DNA from 2 places in the Paenibacillus sp. FSL L8-0494 genome. Region 2 is predicted to be linked to the other one. Evidence: a T-box and tRNA genes for the amino acid it is inferred to sense, from the RefSeq annotation. Region 2 holds a T-box; the other holds one or more tRNA genes.
The links. A T-box is a leader RNA that pairs with one kind of tRNA and senses whether it is charged. The one in region 2 lies ahead of pheS (phenylalanine--tRNA ligase subunit alpha), so its partner is inferred to be a tRNA-Phe.
Positions count from the first base shown of each region.

Region 1 (7,810 bases), 1.8 Mb from region 2:
CAGTAGAGAAAGCAGCTGAGAAATACGAATATTACCATAGGCAGGATCCAGATATCCTTGTTCAAAACCTAACCATTCCATCGGACTCCATAAGCCATTTATAAACGAAGCCAGTCCTGCACTTCCGTTAAAAGCTAAACTGTCAGTACGCACAGCCTCGATGAAGAACCGACCGATGGAATACCATATAAAGTAAGACATGAAGATTTCTCCAGCACGTACAAACTTCTGACGACGGAGAACCATCAATAACGCAATCCCTAGTAAGCTCCAAAGAGATTCATACAGGAAAGTCGGATGATGAAAAGCATCCCCTATGTACATTTGATTAACGATGAAGTCAGGTAAATGCAGTTTATCCCGTAAAAAAGATTCCTCAACTACGCTGCCGTATGCCTCTTGGTTGACAAAGTTTCCCCAGCGGCCAATCATTTGACCCGCCAGTAGTCCAGGTGCGCAAATATCAACAATACGCCAGAAAGGGTAACCCTTATAACGGAAATAAATAATTCCGCAAATAATCGCTCCTATTAATGCGCCGTAAATGGCGATGCCGCCATTCCAGATCTTAAAGACGTCTATCAGATTATGCTTATAATCGTCCCATTTAAAAGCTACAAAATAAATCCGTGCCCCTATAATTGCCGAGGGTACACCCAGTAGCAGCATATCCATAAAGAATTCTTGCGGGATTCCGAACCGTTTGCCCTCGCGGATCGCAAGAAATAATCCCGCGAGTGCACCGACCCCTAGTATTAACCCGTACCAGTGTACAGGCAGTGATCCAATTGAGAATACAATAGGATCTATTGCTAATGGGAACATTGTCTCACACTCCTAATCGAGATCGTCCATATCCTCAGATATGGTCGCAGTTAACTTATTCGTAAACTGCAGGGCTGCATTAAAGCCCATTTGCTTCAGGCGATAGTTCATCGCAGCAACCTCAATAATAACGGCAAGGTTACGTCCTGGACGTACAGGAATGGTTACAAGTGGAACATCGGTATCAATAATCCGCGTCGTTTCCTCATCAAGTCCAAGCCGGTCATACTGCTTGTCTTGCTGCCAAGCCTCTAATCTAACGACAAGTGTAATCCGTTTATGATTACGGATAGCACCCGCACCAAAAAGTGTCATTACGTTAATGATACCTACTCCGCGAATTTCCAACAAGTGACGGATCAACTCAGGGGCTGTACCATGCAGCTGGTTATCTGAAGTCTGGCGGATTTCCACGGCATCATCAGCGATCAGTCTATGTCCACGTTTTACAAGTTCAAGGGCTGTCTCACTCTTACCAATACCACTACTGCCAGTAATCAGCATACCTACACCATATACATCACAGAGTACACCATGAATCGTTGCTGTAGGGGCTAATCTCCCTTCTAAGAAGCTCGTCAAACGGCTGGAGAAAATAGTCGTAGCCATCGAGCTACGAAGCACAGGAAGTCCCTTTTCATTACTTATATCAATTAACTCCTGTGGTACATCCAAACTACGGGTAATTACGATACAAGGGGTATTGTCATTACAGATTCCACGAAGCCTACTTTTACGTTCAGCTTCAGGCAGCATGGAGAAGAATGCGAGTTCTGTCTTACCTAATAGTTGAACACGTTCTTCCGGATAATATTCGAAATAACCAGCAATCTCTAGTCCAGGGCGATTCAGGTCATCTACCGTAATAGGTCGCTTTAGACCTTCCTGGCCGGAAATAACCTCTAATTGAAAATGTTGTACCAATTCAGATACTTTTACTTTCTTAGCCATGTAAATTCGTCCTTTCGTCACCTGCGGTATATGTCCGCTTACTGCGTCCGGTTGACAGCGATCTCATTACAATTCCGGAGGTAATTCTCCTGCTATCTTAATTGATAACGCTTGTGAATGCAATCTTAACGCCTATCCATTACGACCCTAATTAAACAATAAAGCCACCCTTTCGGGTGGCTTTATCAAGAGAGAAAAGATCCTGCGATCTTATCCCAACAGAATGTTAACTTCGGATTCTTTATCGAAGAAGTGAACTTTGTTCATATCAATAGCCAATTTTGGCTTGCTGCCTTCGCGAGTAGTGGAACGTCCATCTACACGAGCGATTACAGTAGATTTACCAAGGCCGCTCAAGTAAAGGAGCATTTCGTGACCAAGGTTTTCAGTTACATCAACCAATGAAGTAAAGATTGTGTTCGGGGAAGCTTCCAAGAATACTGGCTCTTCATGGATATCTTCTGGACGAACGCCCATAATTACTTCTTTGCCAATGTAGCCTTTGCTGCGGATGATTTGAGCTTTTCCGCCTGGTACTTCAACATCAAGGTTCTCAGCACGGAAACGGACAGAACCGTTTGCTTCGGACAAAGTACCATTGATAAAGTTCATTGTAGGGGATCCGATAAATCCAGCTACGAACAGGTTAGTTGGTTCATTGTACAACTCTTCAGGGGAAGCAGCTTGTTGAATGATACCATCATACATAACTACGATACGGTCACCCATTGTCATAGCTTCTGTTTGGTCATGCGTTACGTAGATACAAGTGGTTTCAAGGCGTTTAACCAGTTTAGTGATTTCAGCGCGCATTTGACCACGAAGTTTAGCATCCAAGTTGGAAAGAGGCTCATCCATCAAGAAGACTTGTGGATCACGTACGATAGCGCGTCCCAAAGCGACACGTTGGCGTTGACCACCGGAAAGTGCTTTTGGTTTACGATCTAGCAAATGCTCGATATCGAGAATTCTAGCAGCTTCACGTACTTTCTTGTCGATTTCATCTTTCTTCACTTTACGAAGTTTCAAACCGAAAGCCATGTTTTGGTATACGCTCATATGCGGATACAGGGCGTAGGATTGGAATACCATCGCGATATCGCGGTCTTTAGGTGCAACGTCGTTGACTACACGATCGCCAATGTACATTTTACCTTCGGAGATTTCTTCCAGACCAGCGATCATACGCAAAGTTGTGGATTTACCGCAACCGGATGGTCCAACCAATACTAGAAATTCCTTATCTTTAATATCAAGATTGATATCCATTACTGTTGCTTTATCTGAACCCGGGTATTTTTTGAAAATATGCTCTAAACGTACGCCTGCCATTGTATTTCCCCCTCGAGTTAATTATTGATTAATTGAAAAATTCTTTTTTCCTTGTACATTTATATTACCCTAGACGGGACACGGTGGCTATTTGTAACGTTCACAAAAAACCTATTTCCTTTTCGTCACTTTATACAAAAGCATAGTAAGCTTCACAATAGCAGCGTCCCCAAAGCTACGCACATCCGCACCAGTCTCCTGTTTGATCTTGTCCAGACGGTATAAAAGCGTGTTGCGATGAATATATAGCTTCTTGGCTGTTTCACTCACATTACAATCCATCTCAAAAAACGTCTCCAGGGTCATCAGCATCTCTTTATCCGATAATACGGAAGAATAGTCGCCAATCTGTCCAAGTAACTGTTTACGCCGTGCATCAGGAATGCTGTTAACCAAACGTTCCAGATGCAGCTCCCAAGGTAAATGAATATATTCACCCACTTGGAAAATACGTCCGAGTACAATAGTCTCCCTCAGCAAGGCCACGGATCCCGTCAATCCCTTAACAGGAACAATAGCCGGAGCTACAGCCAAATGGAATACACCTACCCATTCGCTGGCTATCAGTTCGTGTAAGCCCATGCTGGTCTGAGCCAGAATTTCATCTACACTCTCTTCTTCCTCATCCTTATCATCTCCGCCCGTGAGTAGTTCCTTCCGGGCCAATATTAACCATTCTTTTTCTTGAAGAGGTATAAGCAGAATTTCATTCTCAAAATAGCTGCGCAACAACTTCATTAAGGAACGATAAGTGATCTGCGGGCTATGTGCATTCTCACTGCTAAGTAGGAATGGAACCATATCTCCGAATAAACGTCCCTTTAGAGCCATCTCATCGGGTATCTCAGAGTCATTTTTCTCTTGCTCCAGTTCGGTGTTCAACCAGGTACCCAGCTGCCGAGCCTCCGCTTCCCCTTCTTCTCTAACCCCAGTAGCTTTTAGTGCAATTGCAAAGTTTCGAACCGCATAATTCACTAATTGAATTTCCAAAGAGTTAAGTCCATCCAATTCCACCCAGACAGCGGTTACACGTCCATCAGTCTCATATAATGGTGCCCAAAGATGACCCTCATGGATTACCGGCTGTTCCTGTGCTTCCAATCCCATGCTAAAAAGAGAAGCTGAATGTTGCCTACCTAACTGCTTGATTCCGGTTTTCTTTCCGGTGAGCTGCTCTAACTTTTTCCGCAATGTTTCGCTATCCATAGTCACCATACTCCACCACTTTTGCTCTTTTCGCCTATTTTAGCATATTCTCTAATATTATGTTAATCACTACAGCAGCGCGCTACTATAATACGACATAAAAACACAAAAAAAGCCACCACCATAAGGTGATGACTTTCTGTTTGGGATGAGCCATGAAGGACTCGAACCTTCGACACCCTGATTAAAAGTCAGGTGCTCTACCAACTGAGCTAATGGCTCATAAATGGTGGGGGATGATGGATTCGAACCACCGAACACGTACGTGAGCAGATTTACAGTCTGATGCGTTTGGCCACTTCGCTAATCCCCCAAAAAAGGTGGCTCGGGACGGAATCGAACCGCCGACACGAGGATTTTCAGTCCTCTGCTCTACCGACTGAGCTACCGAGCCATAAGATTACATGACAATTAAGCGGAAAAGTCTTACACTTCCCACTCATTTTGTGGAAAAAATGGCGGAACCGACGGGATTCGAACCCGCGGTCTCCTGCGTGACAGGCAGGCATGTTAGGCCAACTACACCACGGTTCCGCATTAATTAAAAATGGTGCCGGCGAGAGGACTTGAACCCCCAACCTACTGATTACAAGTCAGTTGCTCTACCAGTTGAGCTACACCGGCACGGTGTAAAAGCAATTCTAAAAAGATGAAAATGGTGGAGGCTGAGGGGATCGAACCCCCGACCCTCTGCTTGTAAGGCAGATGCTCTCCCAGCTGAGCTAAGCCTCCAGGTATTATGGTAGCGGCGAAGGGGATCGAACCCCCGACCTCACGGGTATGAACCGTACGCTCTAGCCAGCTGAGCTACACCGCCACAATAATTAGTATTGCTATGGATTGAAAATGGCGGAGAGAGTGGGATTCGAACCCACGCACCGCTTACGCAGTCTAACCCCTTAGCAGAGGGTCCCCTTATAGCCACTTGGGTATCTCTCCAAACGATATCAGTACCACAGCAATCCAAACAGGAATTTGACTCCCTGAAAACTGAATCCGAAACGAATTTGCATTCTAAGTATAGGATAAGCCCTCGACCGATTAGTATTGGTCAGCTCCATGCATTGCTGCACTTCCACCTCCAACCTATCTACCTCGTCGTCTTCAAGGGGTCTTACTAATTGGGAAATCTCATCTTGAGGGGGGCTTCACGCTTAGATGCTTTCAGCGCTTATCCCGTCCGTACGTAGCTACCCAGCCATGCTCCTGGCGGAACAACTGGTGCACCAGCGGTACGTCCATCCCGGTCCTCTCGTACTAAGGACAGCTCCTCTCAAATTTCCTGCGCCCACGACAGATAGGGACCGAACTGTCTCACGACGTTCTGAACCCAGCTCGCGTACCGCTTTAATGGGCGAACAGCCCAACCCTTGGGACCTACTTCAGCCCCAGGATGCGATGAGCCGACATCGAGGTGCCAAACCTCCCCGTCGATGTGGACTCTTGGGGGAGATAAGCCTGTTATCCCCAGGGTAGCTTTTATCCGTTGAGCGATGGCCCTTCCATGCGGTACCACCGGATCACTAAGTCCGACTTTCGTCCCTGCTCGACTTGTAGGTCTCGCAGTCAAGCTCCCTTATGCCTTTGCACTCTGCGAATGATTTCCAACCATTCTGAGGGAACCTTGGAACGCCTCCGTTACTCTTTAGGAGGCGACCGCCCCAGTCAAACTGCCCGCCTGACACGGTCCCCGTACCCGATAAGGGTACTAGGTTAGAACCTAGATACGATCAGGGTGGTATCCCAACGGCGCCTCCACCGAAGCTTGCGCTCCGATTTCTACGGCTCCCACCTATCCTGTACAGATCGTACCCAAATTCAATATCAAGCTGCAGTAAAGCTCCATGGGGTCTTTCCGTCTTGTCGCGGGTAACCTGCATCTTCACAGGTATTAAAATTTCACCGGATCTCTCGTTGAGACAGCGCCCAAGTCGTTACGCCATTCGTGCGGGTCAGAATTTACCTGACAAGGAATTTCGCTACCTTAGGACCGTTATAGTTACGGCCGCCGTTTACTGGGGCTTCGGTTCATAGCTTCGGGTTACCCCTAACCACTCCCCTTAACCTTCCAGCACCGGGCAGGCGTCAGCCCGTATACTTCGCCTTGCGGCTTCGCACAGACCTGTGTTTTTGCTAAACAGTCGCTTGGGCCTTTTCACTGCGGCCCCCTCGTGCTATTCACACTACCGGGGCACCCCTTCTCCCGAAGTTACGGGGTCATTTTGCCGAGTTCCTTAACGAGAGTTCTTCCGCGCGCCTTAGAATTCTCTTCTCGCCTACCTGTGTCGGTTTGCGGTACGGGCACCTTCTCCTGGCTAGAGGCTTTTCTTGGCAGTGTGAGATCATGACCTTCGCTACTATAATTTTCGCTCCCCATCACAGCCCAGCCTTAATGATGTGCGGATTTGCCTACACATCAGCCTCACTGCTTAGACGGACATCCATCAGTCCGCGTCACTACCCTCCTGCGTCACCCCATCGCTCATAGCGGATTACGGTGGTACAGTAATTTCAAACTGTTGTCCTTCGACTACGCCTTTCGGCCTCGCCTTAGGTCCCGACTTACCCTGAGCGGACGAGCCTTCCTCAGGAAACCTTGGGCTTTCGGCGGATCAGATTCTCACTGATCTTTTCGTTACTCATACCGGCATTCTCACTTGTGTAGTGTCCAGCGCTCTTTTCAGTACACCTTCAACCCCTACACAACGCTCCCCTACCCCAGATACATACGTATCTAGCCATAGCTTCGGTGGTGTGTTTAGCCCCGTTACATTTTCGGCGCAGAGTCACTCGACCAGTGAGCTATTACGCACTCTTTCAATGGTGGCTGCTTCTAAGCCAACATCCTGGTTGTCTGTGCAACTCCACATCCTTTCCCACTTAACACACACTTGGGGACCTTAGCTGATGGTCTGGGCTGTTTCCCTTTTGACAATGGATCTTAGCACTCACTGTCTGACTCCCGGCAATAAGTATATGGCATTCGGAGTTTGACTGAGCTTGGTAATCCTTGCGGACCCCGCACCCAATCAGTGCTCTACCTCCACTACTCTTATACCGAGGCTAGCCCTAAAGCTATTTCGGGGAGAACCAGCTATCTCCGAGTTCGATTGGAATTTCTCCGCTACCCCCACCTCATCCCCGCACTTTTCAACGTACGTGGGTTCGGGCCTCCAGTGCGTGTTACCGCACCTTCACCCTGGACAGGGGTAGATCACACGGTTTCGGGTCTACGTCCACATACTAAATCGCCCTATTCAGACTCGCTTTCGCTGCGGCTCCACCTTCTCGGCTTAACCTTGCATGTTAAACGTAACTCGCCGGTTCATTCTACAAAAGGCACGCCATCACCCATTAATAGGGCTCTGACTTTTTGTAAGCACACGGTTTCAGGTTCTATTTCACTCCCCTTCCGGGGTGCTTTTCACCTTTCCCTCACGGTACTGTTTCACTATCGGTCGCCAGGTAGTATTTAGCCTTAGCAGATGGTCCTGCT
Region 1 is NZ_JBBOPQ010000001.1:142,941-150,750, reverse strand. Features, by position in the region: gene lgt (prolipoprotein diacylglyceryl transferase) at 1-825, opposite strand, end outside; gene hprK (HPr(Ser) kinase/phosphatase) at 838-1,776, opposite strand; gene NYE35_RS00735 (ABC transporter ATP-binding protein) at 1,987-3,108, opposite strand; gene NYE35_RS00730 (PucR family transcriptional regulator) at 3,220-4,314, opposite strand; tRNA gene NYE35_RS00725 (tRNA-Lys) at 4,464-4,536, opposite strand; tRNA gene NYE35_RS00720 (tRNA-Tyr) at 4,542-4,627, opposite strand; tRNA gene NYE35_RS00715 (tRNA-Phe) at 4,636-4,708, opposite strand; tRNA gene NYE35_RS00710 (tRNA-Asp) at 4,771-4,848, opposite strand; tRNA gene NYE35_RS00705 (tRNA-Thr) at 4,863-4,938, opposite strand; tRNA gene NYE35_RS00700 (tRNA-Val) at 4,971-5,046, opposite strand; tRNA gene NYE35_RS00695 (tRNA-Met) at 5,055-5,131, opposite strand; tRNA gene NYE35_RS00690 (tRNA-Ser) at 5,162-5,253, opposite strand; rRNA gene NYE35_RS00685 (23S ribosomal RNA) at 5,336-7,810, opposite strand, start outside.
Region 1: it encodes a tRNA-Phe, which carries the amino acid that the T-box ahead of pheS (phenylalanine--tRNA ligase subunit alpha) is inferred to sense. The anticodon was not compared.

Region 2 (7,810 bases):
ACTGCTGAAGCACCTCGCTACGTTCACGATCAATAGCTTCCTGCTTCATCTCAGCCTCGCCGGCTTCCTGCTGCCAAATGTCGATCTCCTCGCGCAGCTTCGCTTCGAGATCCGTCCACTGCAGCTGCCGATCGGATAGCTCCTCGTACTTGTGCTTCCAAGAAGCTCCGTACGCCTCTGCTTCCTTCAGCACTTCCTGTTGCTCAGCAACAGTAGCAGCGGCTTCACGACTAGCTTCAGACAGCTCTTCTAAGCGTCGTGTTGCCTCTTCTCCTTCTTCCTGCAGCAGTTGATATCTTTCCTGCAGGCGTTCTCCTTCTTGCAGTACATCATCGTATTGAGCAATCAATTCCTCATAACGCACACGAAGCGCAGACAGCTCCTTCTGAACCTGCACACCTTGCTCCCGAAGTGCCGCTGTTTCGCGTTCTGCATCTGTACGAAGCTGAACCTCCTGATCCAGCTGCTGTACTAATCCATCGGCTTGCCCACGTAGCGTGTCGATCTCTTTCTGAAGCAACACGGATTTCTCCTCAGACTCCAGCAGATTCATTTCCAGTTCACCAATATCTTCCATACGTTTATCCGAAAGCTCCTGCCAGTTAGCCGCCTCTGCTGCTGATCCCGCAAGTTCTTCCTGAACACGGTGCAGATTCTCACTCGTCTCCTGTAGAGACGCTCTTAGCTCTGTCGCTTCATTCTGTGACTGTTGATAACGCTGGCGTAACTCTTCCAGCTCCTCATTCAACAGTGTGCCCAGCTCAGTAGCCGTGCGCAGCTCTTCACTGAGCTGTTCTTCACGTTTAACAATCGCTTCATATTGTCCAAGCAGCGTCTGTCTTGCATCTCGCTCACTCTTAAGACTGGCTTCAGCCGCCCGTAATCTGGACTGAAGTTGCCCGGTCCCACCACGAAGCTCCGCCAGCTGTTTCTCCAGCTCTTGAATGCTTTGCTTATGTCTATGCTCTTGAGTGCCTTGTGACTGCCGCAGTTCCTTATTCTTGGTTTGCTCCCGCTGCAGTGCTTCACGTTCTTCCGCCAGCTCTTTGCCCAACTTCGCTTTGGTACTCTCAAGCTCTTTACCTAAGGTCAACTTGGTATCCTCAAGCTCCTTACCCAGCGTCAATCTGGTATCTTCGAGTTCTTTACCTAATGTAGACTTGGTAACCTCAAGCTCTTCCTCCAGTGTTGACTTGGTCTCGGTCAGCTCAAGCTGCAGAGCAGACAGCGTGTCTGTCTTCTCCTTGGTCAGCGTCTCTCGGATGTTCTCCAGCTCTTGCAGATGAGCAGCCTTCTGCTCCTCCAGCTGCTGCAAGCGGATGGCTTCCGCCTTCGCCAGTTCCTGCCGCTGTTGTTCACGACTAGCTGCCCGCTCTTCTTCGTAGCTTGTCCGCAGTTCTTGCAGCTCTATCTCGCGCTCAAGCAATTCTTCTTCCAGCTTCTTGCGTGCAACTTCCACAGCTTGCACTGCCTCCTGAAGCTGCTCCGCATGTACCTTGCGTTCATTCTCCTGAATCTCCAAATGCCGCTTACGTTCTTCCTCAGCAGCAGCAATCAGTCGCCCAGCCTCTTCTTTGGCCGCAGCTTCAAGTCGCTCAATTTCTTCTTGCCGCTCCCGCTGTACCTCCAGCAGGCGAGATACTTCCAATCGCAGTTCACTGCGTTCACCTGTCATCATGTTTAGTTCATTTTTGAAGTCCTGAACCTGAATAGCCTGCTCCGCCATATGTACAGCTGCAAGCACCGCTATACGCGGTGTGTCCAGTCTGGTGTGTGATTTAGAAATCGTGCGCATATGTTCATCAACATAACGGGCCACTTGTTTCATATATTCAGTACTGCTTCCGACGAGTTTATAGGAAGTTCCGTATATCTCCACGGCGACACGTGTCCGGTCCATAGCCACAGTTGTGCCCTCCTTTGTATGTGTGCGGATTCTAAGCTAGTTTCACTTCTTCTATTGTAGCTTTTTTGGTAAGCATTTGGCAAAATCCCTAATATTCAATAGATTATGGCTGATATTCTCCGCTTTGCACTCTACCTAGAAAAAACCGCAGCGAATCTCAGTTTCTAAATGGATTCGCTGCGGCTTTACACAATTCCTGCTACTTTCTTAATTCTGCACCAAAAGTTTGTTGAAGAGATGCTAATACCTTCTCATGCACCTCTCCTACTTCTTCATCAGTCAATGTATGTTCACTATGACGATACAGCAGTGAGATCGCGATGCTCTTCTTTCCACTCTCCAGCTTACCGCCAGTGTACACGTCAAATACCTGTACGGACTGGAGCAAAGTACCTCCGTTATCACGGATGGAAGCCAGCAGATCGCCCGCTGGTACAGCGGAATCCACGACCACAGCAATATCCCGTTCCATTCCCGGGAAACGCGGAAGCTCATTATATTGCAAACGGCTTTGCGCACTTTCATATAACGGCTGCAATAAAATTTCTGCCGCATAAGTATCCACCAGATCCAGCTGTCTTTGCAGATCCGGATGAATCTGTCCCATCGTTCCGATCTTCACATGGCCCTCGTTCCCGAGTAAATATACCGATGCGGAACGCCCAGGATGAAATCCTTCTGGACTGTCTCCCACATAGACGATTTTATCAGTCAGCCCTAAATGAGCAAATACCGTTTCCAGCGCACCCTTCAAATCAAAGAAGTCCACAGGTTGTGCCGAAACATTCCATTGCTTCACTGTTAAGCTTCCGCTAAGCAACAGCCCCAGCACTGGCAGTTCGCGTGGTTGGCGAGTCAGCTGTTCTTCATCCGTGAAGAAGACGTTGCCGATTTCAAACAATGCCAAGTCGCTTTGACGACGATTGGTATTGTAGCTGGCAATATCCAATAGTTGCGGAAGAAGGCTGGTACGCAGTACGCTGCGTTCTTCACTCATCGGCATAGCCAGCTTCACCGCTACTGCTCCTTCTGATAACGCAGGGAACATTGTGCTTTGTTGCGGCTGGATGAAGGAGTAACCCATCACCTCTTGGTAACCGCCATGTGACAATAAGCGGCGCAGTTCACGACGGAGCGCTTGCTTGTGAGTTAGTGCTCCTGGCGTTGTAATTCCTTCAATTAGAGTCGTTGGAATATTGTCATATCCGTACAGGCGGGCAATTTCTTCAATAAGATCAACATCATAGCTGATATCGCCACGTCTGGTTGGGACTTGAACTTCAATCAGCCCTTGTGCGGTATCTCCGCATTTGAAGTGTAGACGGCCAAACAATGTCTTCACTTCCAGCAAGGACAAATCCGTTCCCAGATAACGATTCAGTTTCTCTAAGGACAAGGTGAGAACCTTCTCTTGAACAGCGTCAGTTCCTGCTTGCACGATGCCTTCATGGACCGATCCGCCAGCATAACGTGCAATCAGCACTGCTGCACGGTTCAATGCAGGAATAACTGCACTTGGATCCACTTCCTTCTCGAAACGAAGGGAGGCTTCAGAGCGAAGTCCCAATTGACGCGAGGTTTTACGAATCGTACCACCATCAAACTTAGCAGATTCCAGAACAAGGTTTACCGTCTCAGCAGTAACCTCTGTATCCCGTCCACCCATTACTCCGGCCAGACCTACAGCTTTAACTCCATCAGCGATAACGAGCATTTGCGGCTCTAGCTTACGCTCTTGACCGTCAAGTGTAACCAAAACTTCACCTTCATGGGCAAGACGAACGCCGAGTTCTCCACCTTGCACTTTATCTGCATCAAAAGCATGCAGCGGCTGTCCATATTCCAGCATCACGTAATTGGTAATGTCCACGATATTATTAATTGGACGAACCCCAGCAGCCATCAGACGATTCTGAATCCACAGCGGTGATGGTGCAGGTTTAACACCTGCAATATAACGAACTGCATAATGGCTGCAGTATTCTTCATCTTCAATCTTGACGGAAATGGAATCCGCAGCAGGACCACTGATCTCAATAATTTCGCTTTTTGGATCAGGCAATTTAACTTCACGCCCAAGAATCGCACTTACTTCATAAGCAGCACCAATCATACTGAGGCAATCCGAACGGTTCGGAGTCAGATCGAATTCCAGAATCTCGTCATCTAAGCCGAGGACCTTGGAAATATCCTGACCAATCTCTGTCCCTTCAGGCAGCACAAGAATACCTTCTTGTTGCTCTTTTGGAAGCAATTTATCATTCAGTCCCAATTCTTTGGCCGAGCAGATCATCCCTTGCGATAGGACGCCGCGCAGCTTGGCTTTTTTGATATCCAGTCCTGGCAGCTTAGCACCGACCAGTGCTACAGGTACAGTTTGACCTGCAGCTACATTTTTTGCGCCGCAGACGATTTGTAGATCCTCATCTTGGCCCGCATCCACGATACATACGTTCAGCTTGTCGGCATCAGGATGTTTTTCCTTTGATTTCACATAGCCGGTTACGATGCCGGAAATGCCTTTATTGCGGCGCTCTACGCCGTCAATCTCAATGCCGGCAGCGGTAATCTTCTCCGCTAGCTGTTCGGCGGTTACTCCTTCAATCGATGTATAATCAGCCAACCATCCGGTTGATACTTTCATATCCGCTCACTTCCTTTATGTTTCAGATGTATTTATTTCACTGTCGTTCGTGCTGCTTCCTGTGGGAGAACGGATGAAGTGCACTCAATTTCAGCTACACACTATTAAGGACGGTCCCTACAAGGAAATCAGATGCTCCAAAACCCATTCTCCAGCCACTATCAGCCAGCGCACCACAATAACTAAACGCCCTTGAACTGCTTCACAAAACTCATATCATTACTATAGAAATGACGGATGTCATCGATGCCGTATTTAAGCATTGCAATCCGCTCTACACCCATTCCGAAGGCGAAGCCGCTGTATTCAGCAGGATCATAGCCACCCATTTTCAGTACATTCGGGTGTACCATACCTGCGCCAAGGATTTCTAACCATCCACTTTGCTTGCATAGTCTGCAGCCATCGCCACCACATTTGAAGCAGCTTACGTCTACTTCAACACTTGGCTCCGTGAATGGGAAAAAGCTCGGACGAAGACGAATGCCTGTATTCGGTCCAAACATCTCCTGCACAAATTGTTGCAGGGTGCCCTTCAGATCACTCATTCGAATGTTACTTCCAATGACCAAACCTTCGATTTGGTGGAACTGGAAGGAATGCGTTGCATCATCATCATCACGGCGGAATACTTTACCCGGACAGATGATTTTAACAGGAGCTTCACCGTTCATAGCCTGCATAGTACGAATCTGTACTGGCGAGGTTTGAGTGCGCATTAGCAGGTCATCTGTTAAATAGAAAGAATCCTGCATATCACGTGCCGGGTGATTCTTAGGCAGATTTAGAGCTTCAAAGTTATAATAATCGGTCTCCACTTCCGGACCTTCAGCTACACGGTAGCCCATGCCGGTAAAAATATCCTCAATCTCCTGTACGACTCTGCTAAGCGGGTGAATGCCCCCTTGCTGTAAACGGCGACCCGGTAAGGTTACGTCTACTTTTTCAGCCTGCAAACGTTGCTGGGTTTCCTGCTCTTGAAAAGCCTCCTGCTTCGCGCCGATAATCTCCTCAATAGCACTGCGAACCTGATTCGCCACTTGCCCGATTACCGGACGCTCCTCAGCACTAAGTCCTCCCATACCGCGCAGAACCTCTGTAAGCTCACCTTTTTTACCGAGATACTTCACTCTTAAATCATTTAGTACCTGCGGATCCATAACCTCCTGCAGCTTAGCCAGCGCTTCAACCTTCAATGCTTCCAACTTCTCTTTCATGGCCGTGTACAGCCCCCTTCAATCATTGTCTAGTTCAACAAAAAAAGGCCTTTCCTCCCGGTAAGGGACGAAAAGACCGTGGTACCACCCTTGTTAGACAAGCTGATCTGTTCCCCTTAAGAGCTTCATTCCCTCTTTTGGCTGGACAGATACCTATCTCACTTTATACAGAAATAACGGTCTGTGACCGGTATCCCCTACCCTTCCCTATTAGACAGCTTAAGGAATTCAGGGAACTGCTCCGGAGTGAACTTCGACAGCTCTGCTTCTTAGAAACGCTCTCAATCCGCGGCGTCTCCTCCCTGTAAGTCAGGCACTGTGTACTCTTCTCCATCACTGCATTTCACAATTCATGCTAATTGTCAGGTATCTCTTACTACAAGAGATATGTCTCTTTATTATATGCAAAATCTGTCGTTTTGACAAGCTGGATTGGCATCGGGGCGGGCAGGCGTGATTTTTGGAATGATGCCTGCGAACAAAGCCGCACGACTTCACCCCATTCACGCACTGCGTAACGAATAATGAATGATTAGCTTTCCTGTAGTCATTATGACTAAGGGCAGTTTTTTTCAGCAGCTGTAAGCCGTATCATTTATGGTCGAGTGGGGTAATAGGATCCATCGGTTTGAATATAGATAATTCAATAGGCCCATACATTAAACTTTAAATTTTGTCTTTTGGATTATTATGAGTAAAGATTGCTCTATAAGCAGCACGTCCTATATACTTGATATACTAGAAACTACCATTTACTCACACGTACACTTTCCTATGTTTTCCCACTATGTATACAACACCTCTTTTATTCCCAAAAGCACCTTCAAACATCAGTGACTGAGTTAAATTACGCCTGACCATAGATTGACTTCTGCAGGTTCTACTTAAGCAGCAATAGATTTACTTAATCATCTTATACAGGGAGAAGATGACTGTGGCAGGGTTCTTCGAATTCAAGGTAACACGCAAACTATTCTATGTCTTCGCTGCAATCTCCGTCCTTCTGGTCGGGATCAGCGTGTCCTCGCTACTCTATTTAAATCACACTATTAATAGATTGTCAGATTCTCTTTATGATGATATATATCAGAACTCTAAGCTCATACTAAGCGCCGATCGTGATCTGCATCAAGCTGCTGTAGCCTTGCAAATCGCAATGGGTCCAAACCTAACAGCCGCAGAAGGTGAACAGTTCACTAAGGAGTTTATAGATAATAATCTTCAAGCGCAGGAACGAATAAGTCTAGCAAGAGCAAATATCAACGCTATAAAAAAACCTTACAGTGATATGAAACAAAGTGTAATTATCCTTTCCGAATTAAAAAACGAGCTGCACTCCTTCGAAACTACCATTGTCATGTGGAAAAATTCAGGGCATACGCTAATAACGGAACGGACGAAGAGTAGCTGGAATCCGGATTCATATTCTGCGCTCACCCTAAACTCGCAATTCAATGAAGCTAGAGCACATCTCGATCAAGCAGAGGACTTGATTGGCAACTACGCCTTGCAAGTAACGGACGGTTTTAAGGATAAAAAAAGCGCTTTGTTCTCCCTATATTCGCTCCTCTTACTTGTGTTTCTCCTGGTCATTATTTACCTTGGACGCAAAATCATCTGGCTCCAGAATGAAATGCTGGAAGAACAAACACTTTATCAGCTAATCGGTGAAACCATGTCTGATTTCATTATTTTGACGGATCCTAACGGGTTGATTCTATACGCTTCCCCCTCACACTCCAGTATTCTAGGCTATGTGCCTAAAAAAGGAGATCCGTTATCCAACTACATACGTGAACCGGAGATTGCCTGGGCTAAATTAAAGAGCGTGGTTCAGGGAACCCCGCGCATTTCAGAACTGCGCATGCGCGGAGCAGAAGGCCAATGGGTATGGCTTGAAACTAAGGTGTCACCTGTTCTCGGCAGCCGTAAATTCCCAGCACAATTCATGCTGTTATCTCGAGAAATTACCCAGCGAAAACAATACGAAGAACGACTACATAAGCTAGCCTTCTATGATCATTTAACAGCGATTCCCAACAG
Region 2 is NZ_JBBOPQ010000001.1:1,900,126-1,907,935, reverse strand. Features, by position in the region: gene NYE35_RS08390 (hypothetical protein) at 1-1,906, opposite strand, end outside; gene pheT (phenylalanine--tRNA ligase subunit beta) at 2,106-4,550, opposite strand; gene pheS (phenylalanine--tRNA ligase subunit alpha) at 4,733-5,767, opposite strand; T-box leader at 5,828-6,113, opposite strand; gene NYE35_RS08375 (sensor domain-containing diguanylate cyclase) at 6,702-7,810, shown strand, end outside.